DNA from 2 places in the Serratia sp. Nf2 genome. Region 1 is predicted to be linked to the other one. Evidence: predicted binding sites of a transcription regulator. Region 1 holds the regulator's gene; the other holds the start of a gene.
What was found. Region 1 encodes CRP, which controls carbon source genes, mostly activating them, when cyclic AMP is high. Its sites were predicted from a motif close to ATGTGANNNNNNTCACAT; they were not measured.

Region 1 (7,229 bases):
GCGGCAACATGCTGGCCTGCTATCTGGCGCAGCAAGGCGCCGACAGCTTGCTGCAGGCGGCAGTGGTGGTCTCGGCGCCGCTGATGCTGGAGCCTTGCGCCTACCGCATGGAGCAAGGCTTCTCCCGCGTTTATCAGCGCTACCTGCTGGGGCAGCTGAAACAAAACGCCACCCGTAAGCTGTTGCACTACCCGGACACTCTGCCGCTCAAGCTGTCACAGCTGAACGGCTTGCGACGCATCCGCGAATTCGACGACGCCATCACCTCACGCATTCACGGCTTCAGCGACGCTATCGACTATTATCGCCGCTGCAGCGCCCTGCCGCTGTTGCCGGCTGTCCAGACGCCGCTGCTGATCATCCATGCGAAGGACGATCCCTTCATGACCCATGAGGTGATCCCCGACGTCGCCGGCCTGCCGCGCAATATTGAATATCAGTTGACCGAGTTCGGCGGCCACGTCGGCTTTGTCGGCGGCACGCTGAAAAAACCGCACATGTGGCTGGAGCATCGCATTCCGGCCTGGCTTTCCCCTTATCTGGACATCCCGACGTGATCATTCCCTGGCAAGAACTGGCAACCGACACCCTGAACAGCCTGATCGAATCCTTTGTGCTGCGCGAAGGCACCGATTACGGCGAGCACGAACGCTCGCTGGAACAGAAGGTGGAGGACGTGCGCCGCCAGCTGAAAAACGGCGAAGTGGTGCTGGTGTGGTCGGAACTGCACGAGAGCGTCAACATCATGCCGCGCGGCCAGTTCCGCGCCGGGCAGGAAGAAATTTAGTGGCGATCGGTTCTATGACTGACGGAAAAAATCAGGTAACAATGGGGCATTGCAAACCAGCGCGCGCCATTTTTTCCTGACATAGAGAGCGTCAACAAGAGCCACAATAATCCCCTGACCCCGGCGCATTCAACACGGAGTGACAACCACCATGTCTGCCAAACATCCCGTTATCGCGGTGACCGGTTCCAGCGGCGCCGGTACCACCACCACCAGCGTGGCGTTCCGCAAAATATTCCAACAGCTCAACATTCGCGCCGCCGAGTTGGAGGGTGACAGCTTCCACCGCTACACCCGGCCGGAAATGGACGCGGCGATCCGCAAGGCGCGCGATCTGGGCAGACACATCAGCTATTTCGGCCCCGAGGCCAACGACTTCGGCCTGCTGCAGCAGAGCTTTATCGACTACGGCAAGAACGGCACCGGCCGTTCGCGCAAGTATCTGCACACCTACGACGAAGCGGTGCCCTACAATCAGGTGCCGGGTACCTTCACCCCGTGGGAACCGCTGCCGGCGCCGACCGACGTGCTGTTTTACGAGGGGCTGCACGGCGGCGTGGTCACCGAGCACCACGACGTGGCAAACCACGTCGATCTGCTGGTCGGCGTGGTACCGATCGTCAACCTGGAGTGGATCCAGAAACTGATCCGCGATACCGGCGAGCGCGGTCACTCTCGCGAAGCGGTGATGGACTCGGTGGTGCGTTCGATGGAAGATTACATCAACTACATCACGCCGCAGTTCTCGCGCACCCACATCAACTTCCAGCGCGTGCCGACGGTGGACACCTCCAACCCGTTCGCCGCCAAGGCGATTCCCTCACTGGACGAAAGCTTCGTCGTGATCCACTTCCGCGGGCTGGATCAAATTGACTTCCCCTATTTGCTGGCGATGCTGCAGGGCTCGTTTATCTCGCACATCAATACGTTAGTGGTGCCGGGTGGCAAGATGGGGCTGGCGATGGAACTGATCATGGCGCCGCTGGTGCAGCGGCTGCTGGAAGGCAAGAAGATCGAATAAACGCGTTGAGCGCGGCGCCGGGCCGCGCTCCGTCTCGATTACGCCGGGTGGCGGATCTCGAAACTGTGGGTCACCGTGGCGGCCTTGTTAAGCATCAACGCCACCGAGCAGTATTTCTCTGCCGACAGGTTCACCGCACGCTCGACGATCTTGTCGGTCAGGTCCTGGCCGGTAACGATGAAATGCAGGTTGATATGGGTGAACAACCGCGGGGCTTCTTCACGGCGCTCGGAGGTCAGCTTCACCTCACAGTCGCGCACGTCGTTGCGCCCTTTTTGCAGGATGGACACCACGTCGATCGCGCTGCAGCCGCCCACCGACATCAGCACCATCTCCATCGGGCTGGGCGCTTTATCGCCGGCGTTGCCATCCATCAGCACCTGGTGGCCGGAGGCCGATTCACCCAAAAACGTTAACCCTTCCACCCATTTAACTCTTGCCTGCATTCTGGTCACTCCGGTTAATTTCTTAAAATCAGGGTACGCTTTCGCATAGAAACAGGCAACGTAACCTGATGCTAATCATGCTGAAGCGAGACAACACGAGACACCCGCCTTACTCTGTGCTACAAACAGAGCCGCAATAAATCTTTCCGGGACACTGAATTTCAGGGAAACGCCCAGAGAAAGGCTCCTTTACCGGTATGTTAACAGAATGTAGCTTGCAGCGCTTACGGCAAGTTAATATGCTAGAGCGACAGCGTATTTTTATGACACGCCTCAAAACTTGCCGGTAGCCCTCGCTCATGACTGCGGCTACAGGCGGGTTTTACAGGGAACTCTGACCCCTGTGACACAAGGCAGCGATAACAACAGAGGATAACAGCGAATGGTTCTCGGCAAACCGCAAACAGACCCTACTCTCGAATGGTTCCTGTCTCATTGCCATATCCACAAATATCCATCGAAGAGTACGCTGATTCACCAAGGTGAAAAGGCCGAAACGCTTTACTACATCGTGAAAGGCTCCGTCGCGGTGCTGATCAAGGATGAAGAAGGTAAAGAGATGATCCTGTCCTACCTCAACCAGGGGGATTTCATCGGCGAGCTCGGATTGTTCGAAGAAGGCCAGGAGCGCAGCGCCTGGGTTCGCGCGAAAACCGCCTGTGAAGTGGCCGAAATTTCCTACAAGAAATTCCGTCAGCTGATCCAGGTGAACCCGGACATCCTGATGCGTCTGTCCGCCCAAATGGCAAGCCGCCTGCAGGTCACTTCCGAAAAAGTGGGCAACCTCGCCTTCCTGGACGTGACCGGCCGCATCGCGCAAACCCTGCTGAATCTGGCGAAGCAACCCGACGCCATGACTCACCCGGACGGCATGCAGATCAAGATCACCCGTCAGGAGATCGGCCAGATCGTCGGCTGCTCGCGTGAAACCGTTGGCCGTATTCTGAAAATGCTGGAAGATCAAAACCTGATTTCCGCCCACGGCAAAACCATTGTCGTCTACGGCACCCGTTAATCCCTGAAGAAACGGCGCAATCTGCGCCGTTTTTTTGTCTGCTTTCTGCCATGTGGCGCCGCCTGATCTACCACCCGGAAATCAACTACGCACTGCGACAAACGCTGGTGTTGTGCCTGCCGGTGCTGTTCGGCCTGCTGATAGGCCAGCTACAGCTCGGCCTGATGTTCTCTCTGGTGCCCGCCTGCTGCAATATCGCCGGTCTGGACACACCGCATAAGCGCTTCTTTAAACGTCTGATCGTCGGCGGTTCGCTGTTCGCCTTCAGCAGCGTGCTGCTGCAACAGGCCATGTTGTGGCACGTGCCGCTGCCGGCGCTGATGCTGGGCCTGGCACTGCTGCTCGGCGTCACCGGTGAAATCAGCCCGCTGCACGCCCGGCTGTTGCCGGCGGCGCTGGTGGCCGCCATCTTCGCCCTCAGCACGGCCGGTACGGTGCCTCTCTGGCAGGCGCCGCTGCTGTACGCCATCGGCACCGCCTGGTACGGCTTATTCACTTGGTTCTGGTTCAAGCTGTGGAAAGAGCAGCCGATGCGCGAGACGCTCAGCCAGCTCTACCTGGAACTGGCGGACTATTTCGAAGCCAAATACTCGCTGCTGACCCAGCATATTGATCCGCAAACCGCGCTGCCGCCGCTGCTGGTGCGCCAGCAAAAGGTGATGGATCTGATCAGCCTTTTGTACCAACAGCTTAATTTCCTGCCGCACGCCAACAACCTCGAGCAAAAGCGCCTGCAGCGCGCCTTTCAGGTGGCGATGGATCTGCAGGAGCACATCACCGTCAGCCTGCATCTGCCGGAAGAGGTGCAAAAGCTGGTGGAGCAGAGCCAGGCCGAAGCGATCATTCGCCGCAATGCTCAGGTGATCGCCGGCCGGCTGCGCGTGGTGGCGCACGATATTCTCTACCATCAACATTCGAAGCGCTTCTCCATGACCCACGAGCTGGCGGCGCTGGAAAAAATGGCGGCGCAGCATCCCGATAACCCGGTCGGCCAGTTTTGTTATTACCACTTCAGCCGCATCGCCCGCCTGCTGCGTACCCAGCATCCGTTGTACCGCCGCGATCTGATGCCCGGCCAACACCGCCTGCCGTTTTGGCCGGCGCTGGCCAGCTACCTGTCGTTCAAATCCACCGCCCTGCGCAACGCCGCACGGCTGGGCGTGACGCTGGCGATCGGCAGCAGTCTGGGCGCGGTGTTTAACCTGCCGAAGCCTTACTGGATCCTGCTCACCATCATGCTGGTAAGCCAAAACGGGTATAACGCCACCCGGGTGCGCATTCAGCACCGTGCGCTGGGCACGATTGCCGGGCTATTGCTGGCGGCCGGGCTGCTGCAGCTGCAGTTGCCGGAAGGCGAAACGCTGAGCATCATGTTGGTGATCACGCTGCTGGCCTACCTGGTTTCGCGCAAGAACTACGGGCTGTCGGTGATTGGCTTTACGGTCACGGCGGTTTACACCCTGCAGCTGCTGGCGCTGAACGGCTCGCATTTTCTGGTGCCGCGCCTGATCGATACGCTGATCGGCTGCGTGCTGGCGTTCGGCGGCACCATTTGGCTGTGGCCGCAGTGGCAAAGCGGGCTGCTGCGCAAGAATGCCCATCAGGCGCTGGAGAACGATCAAGCCGCGCTGCGGCTGATGCTGAAGCAACCGGAACCGGACGCCACCGCGTTGGCCTATACTCGCATGCAGGTTAACCAGGCGCACAACGCGCTGTTCACCTCGCTCAATCAGGCGATGCAGGAGCCGGGGTTCGCGTCGAACTATCTGGCGGACATGCGGCTGTGGGTCACTCACAGCCAGTTCATCGTCGAACACCTGAACGCCATGACCATTCTGGCGCGCGAGCACTACATGCTGACGCCGAAACTGGCGGAAGCGTATCTGCAAACCTGTGAAATCGCGCTGCAAAGCTGCCAGCAGCGGTTGGAATACGACGGCCCGAGCAGCGGCAACAGCGGCATCATGCAGCCGCCGGATCTGCATCCGGACATGCCCGTCACCGAGATGGAGCGCCACCTGCGGCGCATTTTGTCGCACCTGAGCGTGATGCACACCATTTCGTCGCTGGCCTGGCGCCAGCGCCCGCACCACGGCATTTGGCTCAAGCGCAAACTGCGCGATCAATAAGGGCGCGGCATGCCGCGCCCCGTTATATGCCGCGCGGGCTTCAGGCGTTGATCACATCCTGCACCGCCAGCTCGAACAGCGCCATGCCGGCCTCGATATCCTGCAGCTCCACCACCAGCGACGGCGCGAAACGGATCACGTTCGGCCCGGCGTTGAGGATCATCAACCCACGCGCGGCGGCGGCGGTGAGGAAGTCGCGCGCTCTGCCGTGATAATGCGGCGTCAGCTCGGCGCCAATCAGTAACCCCATGCCGCGAATCGCGGTGAAAATACCGTATTTATCACCGATATGCTGCAAAGCCTGCACATACAGCGCATGACGCTGCTCGATGCCGCTCAGCACCTCCGGCGTATTGATCACGTCCAGCGCCGCCTCCGCCACCGCGCAGGCCAGCGGGTTGCCGCCGTAGGTGGTGCCGTGGGTGCCCACCTGCATCACCGACGCAATTTCTTCGGTTGTCAGCATGGCGCTGACCGGGAAACCGCCGCCCAGCGCCTTGGCGGTGGTGAGAATGTCCGGCGTCACGCCATAATGCATATAGGCGAACAGTTTGCCGCTGCGCCCCATGCCGCTTTGCACTTCGTCGAACACCAGCAGCGCCTGATGTTGATCGCAAAGCTCGCGCACGCCTTTGAGGAAGCCGGCGTCGACCGGCGTAATACCGCCCTCACCCTGAATCGGCTCCATCACCACCGCGCAGGTATGATCGTCCATCACCGCCTTCACCGCCGCCAAATCGTTGAACGGCACGTGCACGATGTCGGCCGGCTTCGGCCCGAACCCGTCAGAGTATTTGGCCTGCCCGCCCACCGACACGGTGAACAGCGTGCGGCCGTGGAACGCGTTATAGAAGGCGATGATTTTGGTTTTGTACGGACTGTGGCGGGTGATGGCGTAATGGCGCGCCAGTTTGAACGCCGCCTCGTTGGCCTCTGCGCCGGAGTTGGCGAAGAACACCCGGTCGGCAAAGGTGGCGTCGATCAGTTTGCTTGCCAAGCGCAGCGCCGGTTCATTGGTGAAGACGTTGCTGGTATGCCACAAAGTCTCGCCCTGGCGTTTGAGCGCCTCGACCAGCGCCGGGTGGCAGTGTCCCAGCGCCGTCACCGCGATGCCGCCGGAAAAATCGATGTACTCTTTTCCCTGCTGATCCCAGACCCGGCTGCCTTTGCCGCGCACCGGCACAAACTGGGCGGGTGCATAAACAGGCAGGATCACCTGGTCAAAGGTGCTGCGGCTCACTGCGGATTTTTCAGTCATTTTCGGCTCCACCCTGAAAGTTTTTCAGCGCTATCGTAATATCAGATTGAAAACATAATCACGAAATATGCATAAAAAACCAATCAAGCGCAAATGCAAAACGCCTGACGGGCGAAAAAAACGCACCGGAGTTAACGCTTGAGGAAATTATCCAGCAGTTGATGGCCCTGCTCGCTGAGCACGCTTTCCGGATGGAACTGCACGCCTTCCAACGCCAAAGTGCGGTGGCGGATGCCCATGATCTCGTCGCGCACGCCGTCGCGTTCGCTCCAGGCGGTCACTTCAAAGCAGCCCGGCAGCGTATCGGCTTTCAGCACCAGCGAGTGATAGCGGGTCACGGTCAGCGGATCGCTCAAGCCGCGAAACACGCCGACGCCCAGGTGACGAATCGCCGAGGTTTTGCCGTGCATCACCGCGCGGGCGCGCACCACCTCGGCGCCGAACGCCTGCCCCAGCGCCTGGTGCCCCAGGCACACGCCGAGGATCGGCAGCTTGCCGGCGAAATGACGAATGGCGGCCAGTGAGATGCCCGCTTCATTCGGGGTACAGGGGCCAGGGGAAATCACCAGATGC
Region 2 (7,229 bases), on a different contig from region 1:
CTACAGCCAAGCCCGCCACAGGTTTAATCTTCTTTACAATAGGCGTTCAATAGTGACAATCGCCTGATATCGTCGATTAACCGGAGCAATGACTCAGCGTTTCTTCAGGTTGGCAACATAGGCCTTCACCACCTGATAGACATAATCCTGGCATGCCAGCCCGGTTTGCGGATCGTATTTGCCCTGATTGGTGATGTTGTTGGACAACACGCGAATGCCGACGAACGGCACCTTGAATTCGCCGGCGATCTGCGCGGCGGAGGCGGTCTCCATCTCTTCGACCGACGTCTGATAGCGGTCGTGAAAATAGCGAATGCGGTCCAGCTCGCTGTTCCACACGTCGGCCGAGCCGATCACCCCTTCCACGACCTTGCCCTGTCGGTAATCGCCCTTAACGCTTTGCGCAATCGCCAGCAGGTTGGGGTCGGCGGGAAACTGACGCAGGCTGTGCGCCTTTTTGTCCTCGCCGGCGCTGCCTTTGGAAGCCAACAGATCCATCGGCTGCCACTGCCGCGAGTCGCTGCCTTCCCCCAACGCCTTGGCCGGCGTTTTGAACGCCCCGAGATTGACCGAATATTTGCCCAGCACGATGTCATATACTTTCAGCGCCGGATCATGGCCGCCGGCGGTACCCTGGTTGATGATCGCCACCGGGTGAAACTGCGTGGCGGCGATCGCCGTGGCCGCCGCGGCGTTGGACATGCCCTTCAGCGTCTCCGACACCACCACCGGGTAGCCGTCTACGGTGCCGTGCCAAAAGCGCCAGCCGCCAATCTGCTCCTCGCGCGGGTTCTCCAACCGCTGGGCGAAACGTTCCGCCTCTACCGGCATGGCGCCCTGCACCACGATCGGCCCGACGGCCGTAGGTTGGCCAAAGCTCAGCGGGGAAAAGGCCGCACCGGCGGCCGCCAACAGTAAGACACGCGCTTTATTCTTCATCACCACCCTCTCATCCCGAAAAAAGCAAACGATTACCTTAGCCGAAGGCGGTGGCCTCGGATAGGGTTTTCTTACCGGCGGACTAAGGTTTTCTTAAGACAGAATTATTACAGTGGCGCTATTCAATCCTGTCACCGAGCCTGCGCGTGAATCCAGAATCATCATTAAATCAATCCTCAACGGCACCGCAAATTAAGACAACCGCCCTTTACTCCCTGCCGACATCCTTTTACCGTTGGCAAGTTTTTGGCCTGCTGATCAGCGGGTTGGTGTTCCTGTGGCTCTCCCGCAACGAACAGCTGGACTGGGCGATCAGCAATTATTGGTACGATGCCGCCAGCGGGCATTTCCCGTGGCAAAACAATTATTGGCTGGACCTGATCAACCACCGCCTGCTGAAACAAATAGTGATCGTCGGGGCGGTGCTGGCGCTGTTTTGGGGCATCTATCGCCGCAGCGCGCGCCTGATTGTCAGCATGTTGCTTCTCGGCATCGGCCCGCTGGTGGTGGGCATTCTCAAAGCCACCAGCGCGCACTCCTGTCCGTGGGATCTGATCGAGTACGGCGGCAAGGCGATGTCCTTCCCGCTGTTCGGCGCGGTGCCGGCACTGCCGGGCCCCGGTCGCTGTTTTCCCGGCGGGCACGCCTCGAGCGGTTTCGCGATCATGGCGTTGTTTTTCCTGTTTTATCCGCAGCGCCCGCGCCTGGCCTGGTGGTGCTGGTGCGGCGGTATTGTGCTCGGCATGTTGATGGGCTTTGGTCAGATCATGCGCGGCGCACATTTTCTTACCCATAACCTGTGGGCGGGTTGGTGGGTTTGGTTAAGCCAGTTGGCTATTTATTGGATGGTTAGCGGCTATTGGTGCCGCAAGATGAGGTAACGGTTATGGAGCAGTTAAACCATGTTCTTTTCGCCTGGATCAATGCGACCCCGGCGTCTCCCGAGTGGATGATCGATTTCGCCACCTTTTTGGCACGCGATCTTATCATTATCGTGCCGCTGCTGATCGTCGGCCTGTGGCTGTGGGGGCCGCGAAGCCAGCTGGTTTCACAGCGCGAAGTGGTGGCGAAAACCACGATCGCGCTGCTGTTCGCCATGCTTGCCGCCTCCACTATCGGCGCGCTGCTGCCGCATGAGCGCCCGTTCGTCGCCGGCGTGGGTTATACCTTCCTGGCGCACGCGCCGGACAGTTCGTTCCCCAGCGATCACGGCACCGCCATCTTTACCTTTGCGCTGGCGTTCCTGTTCTGGCACCGAGTCTGGTCCGGTGCGCTGCTGATGATTGTCGCCGTCGGCATCGCCTGGTCACGCGTTTACCTCGGCGTGCACTGGCCGCTGGATATGGTCGGCGGTTTCCTGCTCGGCCTGGTCGGCTGCCTGTTCGCTCAGCTGGTGTGGAATCTGTTCGGCGATATCCTCGCTGACAAGCTGTCGCGCCTGTATCGCTTCCTGTTCGCCTTCGCCATCCGTCGCGGCTGGGTGAAAGAGTAACCGCACAACATGACCGGGGCGTTACCGCCCCGTGATTTCACACCACGCCGGTGGTCACACAAAACGCCCGCGTTTTTCCCGCTCCCAGCATCACTCCCGCCTCCCCTTCCGGCGCGTTCGGCCGACAGTTCGCCGGCTGGATAAAAGCCAGCAGCCGCCGGTTGCCCTGAACGGCGATGCGCCGGAGACCATAGTTGAATTGCCCGGTGGCGAAGCGCGTCACATAGCGCCGGCCTTGCGGCGCCAGCATAAAAAACTCGGCCTGATCCACGTAACGCGTCAGATCGTCAGAGCACAGCAGCTCCTGCCCGATCGCATCCCCTATCAAAGCCGGTGTCGGCAGATTCTGGCGGAATACCGCGTCGGGAATGCAATCGTAGTTGAGACAGCAAACATAGCGCAGCGGCTGCGGCCGCTCGTCCAGGTTGGTGACCTTCATCTCTATGGCGAACTGCGCGCTCTGCGCCGCCAGACGCAGCGCCGGGCCGATGCGCCAATGGCCACCCAACCGCTCGCCCTCACCGTGCAACGCCAACTCATCGCCTACCAGCTGCAGCCACACGCGCTGCATCTGTGGCGGCGCCGGGTCCTGACCCGACCAGGCGGGATAGAACGCGGCATCGTCAGCGCGCTTTTTTCCTGCGCCCCGCACGCTGCGGCGGCCCGACTTCAGTGAGTAACCGTCAAACTCGGCATCCCAGATCGCGAGGCCCTGGTACGGTAAAACCGTCAGCGCGCCACGGCTGTTCGCCAGCGTCAGCATCGGCCCGCGTTTTGCGCAGCGATGCGCACTCACCGCGAAATCCGCGTTGCGGAACAGTTCCTGCCGCTGCGCCCCGAAAGCTTCAGGAGCCAGATCGATGTTGATCTTCATCTTTTTTCCCTCGACGTTTCGCTCGCGCAGGCCGCGAGCCCTAAAATGTTATTTAAATAACAAAACAACCATCCTTAATGTATATGCATAACGGCATCATATCGACGATCTGATCGACATTTTTTAAACACCACTAGGTTTATCGGTATCGAAATGTTATTATTTTCACATTACTCACCCCGTTTACTGTCTTAACCTCACTAAGGAACCGCGATGACCATCGAAAACATCGATTACGCCAGCTACGTTGACCACACCCTGCTGGCGATGGACGCCACCGAAATGCAGATCGCCAAACTGTGTGAAGAAGCGCAGCAGCACAACTTCTATGCCGTATGCGTCAACTCCGGCTACGTGCCGCTGGCGGCCCAACTGCTGCAGGAAAGCACCGTGAAAGTCTGCTCGGTGATCGGTTTCCCGCTGGGTGCCGGTCTTACCGTCGCCAAAGCCTTTGAAGCCAAAGCGGCGATCGCCGCCGGCGCGCAAGAGATCGATATGGTGATCAACGTCGGCTGGTTGAAAAGCGGCCTGCTGGACGAAGTGAAAGCCGACATCGCCGCCGTGCGCGAGGTTTGCGCGGCGATCCCGTTGAAGGTAATATTGGAAACCTGCCTGCTCAGCGATGCGCAGATCGTCCAGGTTTGTGAAATGTGTCGCGAACTCGATGTGGCCTTCGTGAAAACTTCCACCGGCTTCAGCACCGGCGGCGCTCGGGAAGAGCACGTCAAACTGATGCGCGAGACCGTGGGCAGCGAAATGGGCGTGAAAGCTTCCGGCGCCGTGCGCGATCGCGCCACCGCCGAGAAGATGATCAAAGCCGGCGCCACGCGTATCGGCACCAGCTCCGGCGTCGCCATCGTTTCCGGCGCCCAGCCGGCGGCGGGCAGCTACTGATCGTCGGCATGCCCTGACGGGCATAGCCAATACACAACGATGCGGGACAATACGGGCGGCCAAGGCGGCCCGATATTGCCCCGCATCGTTGTGTTTAGCCGGAAATGCCGGCACGCCCTTTACCTCTATCACCTGTGGGAAGACGGACCTATGGAAACGCGGCGCGAAGAACGTATCAACCGGCTAGTTCAGGCGTTAAAACGCGCTGACAAGATCCACCTGAAAGAAGCCGCCGCGCTGCTGGGGGTCTCGGAGATGACCATTCGCCGCGATCTGAGCGCCGAACCGGCGACGGTGGTGCTGCTCGGCGGTTACGTGGTGACCGATCCGCGCAGCAACGGCGTGACCAACTACTTTGTTTCCGATCAAAAAGCCAAGCAGGTGACGGAGAAACGGCGCATCGGCCTGCTGGCGGCGCCGTTGATCAACGAAAACGACACGGTGTTTTTCGACTGCGGCACCACTACCCCGGCGATCATTGACGCCATTGCCGACGAGCTGGCCTTCACCGCCGTCTGTCATTCGCTGAACACCTTCCTGGCACTGCAGGACAAACCGAACTGCAAAGTGGTCCTGTGCGGCGGTGAGTTCAAGCCGAACAACTACATCTTTTCCAGCGTCGGTGGCCGCAACGAGCTCGATCACATCTGCCCGAACATCGCCTTTATTTCCGCCGCCGGCCTCAGCCTGCAGCACGGCGCCACCTGCTTCAACTTCGACGAGCTGGAGATGAAGCATCGCGCCATGGCGATGGCGCAGCAAAAGATCCTGGTGGCGGATCACAGCAAGTTCGGCAAAACCAAACCGGCCTGCATCGGCCCCCTGACGCAGTTCGATCGGGTGATCAGCGACCGCCAACCGGACGCCGACTTCATGGCGTTCTTCAACGATAACGCCATCGCTACCCGCTATTAATCCGCCTTCTGCGCCGTCGAAACCGGCGGCGCACCGCTGCAATCCCCTTATTTCCCCGCCCGGAAATGAACAAATAATGCGCAATCGATTCGCGTTTTTCGCTTATCCGCACGCAACATCAGGTTAATAAAATGCAACAGGTCACCTGAGTGATTATTTTCTCACAGGCTAAACACGCTGTCGGCTGCGCGAATTAACGACTATTTATGGCTTTTATATGATAAATCTCGCCAAAGGCCGGGATGTTTAAATAAACGGCGGTTTACGCGATTGCAGCAAATCTCGCCAATACCTGTTAGCTATCTGTTATTTATATGATGAATGGTTACGCATTTTTATCCGCTAACCACGTAAGTAATTTCCCTTCGTTATTAGCGGTGATTTTTAATAAAAAACATTTAAAAACAAATAAATGAATGGAATTTTACTTAAAAACACAATGTGATCTACGTCACTAAAACTGCTTAATCCGGGTTTTTCGCTAGATCCAAAACCACGCATAAAATATATTGCTCGGCTTGCTGCTGAGCACAGCGCTTTATCCGGCTAATTATTGTACAAACCGCATAATCGCAGAAATTTTTATGAGAGCGTTCTCAGCACAAAATCTTACACAAATGTGCAACAAATGCGCGAAAAATCGATAAAAAAGCGGATAACTGCACATATTGCGCATTTGAGAGCAGGATCACGGTTGTTTCTACTGTAAATCGTTATCTTGCCGCCAACAAAAATCGACAGGCAAAGACCTGTCGGCAGCGGTAACGACTTTTATCGCCCGTGACGGTGAAAAGTCTTTAGTGAATTACCCGGCGCTGTGCCTTGGTAATGAACACAATAAACAACCAGGGGGACGCCAAAACATCCCCGCAAGCAACACCTGATTCTTACCGCAAGCGTTGCCTGAATAGAACGTTTGACGGTTTAACCTTAAGTTTTGCCTTTTAATTTTAAATTCGTGTTCACTTCGGAGATATTTATGGACACTACACAGACCGGCACAATTGCCTCTGCGGCCTCGGGCTCCAGCAGTACCTGGCGTAAAACGGATACCATGTGGATGTTGGGCCTGTACGGCACCGCCATCGGCGCTGGCGTCCTGTTCTTGCCAATCAACGCCGGCATCGGCGGTTTGATTCCTCTGATCATCATGGCCATCATCGCTTTCCCGATGACCTTCTTTGCCCACCGCGGCCTGTGCCGTTTCGTTCTGTCCGGCAAAAATCCCGGTGAAGACATCACCGCCGTGGTAGAAGAGCACTTCGGCATCACCGCCGGTAAACTGATTACCCTGCTGTACTTCTTCGCCATCTACCCGATTCTGCTGGTTTACAGCGTGGCGATCACCAACACCGTCGACAGCTTCATCACCCACCAGTTGGGCATGACGTCGCCGCCGCGCGCCATCCTGTCGCTGATCCTGATCGTCGGCCTGATGACCATCGTGCGCTTCGGTGAGCAGGCCATCGTGAAAACCATGAGCATCCTGGTCTTCCCGTTCGTCGCGGTGCTGATGCTGCTGGCGGTGTATCTGATCCCTAACTGGACCGGCGCCATCTTCGAAAACGTGTCGCTGTCCGGCAGCGGTACCGGCATGGGCCACGGCCTGATCATGACCCTGTGGCTGGCGATCCCGGTAATGGTGTTCTCCTTCAACCACTCACCGATCATCTCCGCCTTCGCCGTCGCCAAGCGCGAAGAGTACGGCGTAGACGCCGAGAAGAAATGCTCCCGCATTCTGGCTTATGCACACATCATGATGGTGCTGACCGTGATGTTCTTCGTGTTCAGCTGCGTGCTGAGCCTGACGCCGGAAAACCTGGCGGAAGCCAAGGCGCAGAACATCTCGATTCTGTCTTACCTGGCTAACCACTTTAACAACCCGATGATCGCGTACATCGCGCCGGTTATCGCCTTCGTCGCCATCACCAAATCGTTCCTGGGCCACTACCTGGGCGCCCGTGAAGGCTTCAACGGTCTGGTTGCCAAGTCGATGAAGAGCCGCGGCAAAACCGTCAGCACCGCCAAGCTGAACCGCATGACCGCTATCTTCATGCTGGTGACTACCTGGATCGTCGCTACCCTGAACCCAAGCATCCTGGGCATGATCGAAAC

Region 2: deoC (deoxyribose-phosphate aldolase) is a predicted target of CRP. The motif match lies at 3,459-3,476, and genes of this name have one in related genera.

What each region holds. Positions count from the first base shown of each region.
Region 1 covers NZ_PYTW01000012.1:21,806-29,034, forward strand. The annotation lists gene C9411_RS22440 (hydrolase) at 1-557, shown strand, start outside; gene C9411_RS22445 (YheU family protein) at 554-787, shown strand; gene C9411_RS22450 (phosphoribulokinase) at 939-1,808, shown strand; gene C9411_RS22455 (OsmC family protein) at 1,847-2,254, opposite strand; gene crp (cAMP-activated global transcriptional regulator CRP) at 2,637-3,269, shown strand; gene C9411_RS22465 (YccS/YhfK family putative transporter) at 3,320-5,398, shown strand; gene C9411_RS22470 (aspartate aminotransferase family protein) at 5,439-6,656, opposite strand; gene C9411_RS22475 (aminodeoxychorismate synthase component II) at 6,788-7,229, opposite strand, start outside.
Region 2 covers NZ_PYTW01000009.1:62,288-69,516, reverse strand. The annotation lists gene C9411_RS19060 (5'-methylthioadenosine/S-adenosylhomocysteine nucleosidase) at 94-939, opposite strand; gene C9411_RS19055 (phosphatase PAP2 family protein) at 1,086-1,820, shown strand; gene ybjG (undecaprenyl-diphosphate phosphatase) at 1,826-2,431, shown strand; gene C9411_RS19045 (hypothetical protein) at 2,469-3,305, opposite strand; gene deoC (deoxyribose-phosphate aldolase) at 3,519-4,199, shown strand; gene deoR (DNA-binding transcriptional repressor DeoR) at 4,350-5,114, shown strand; gene C9411_RS19030 (HAAAP family serine/threonine permease) at 6,094-7,229, shown strand, end outside.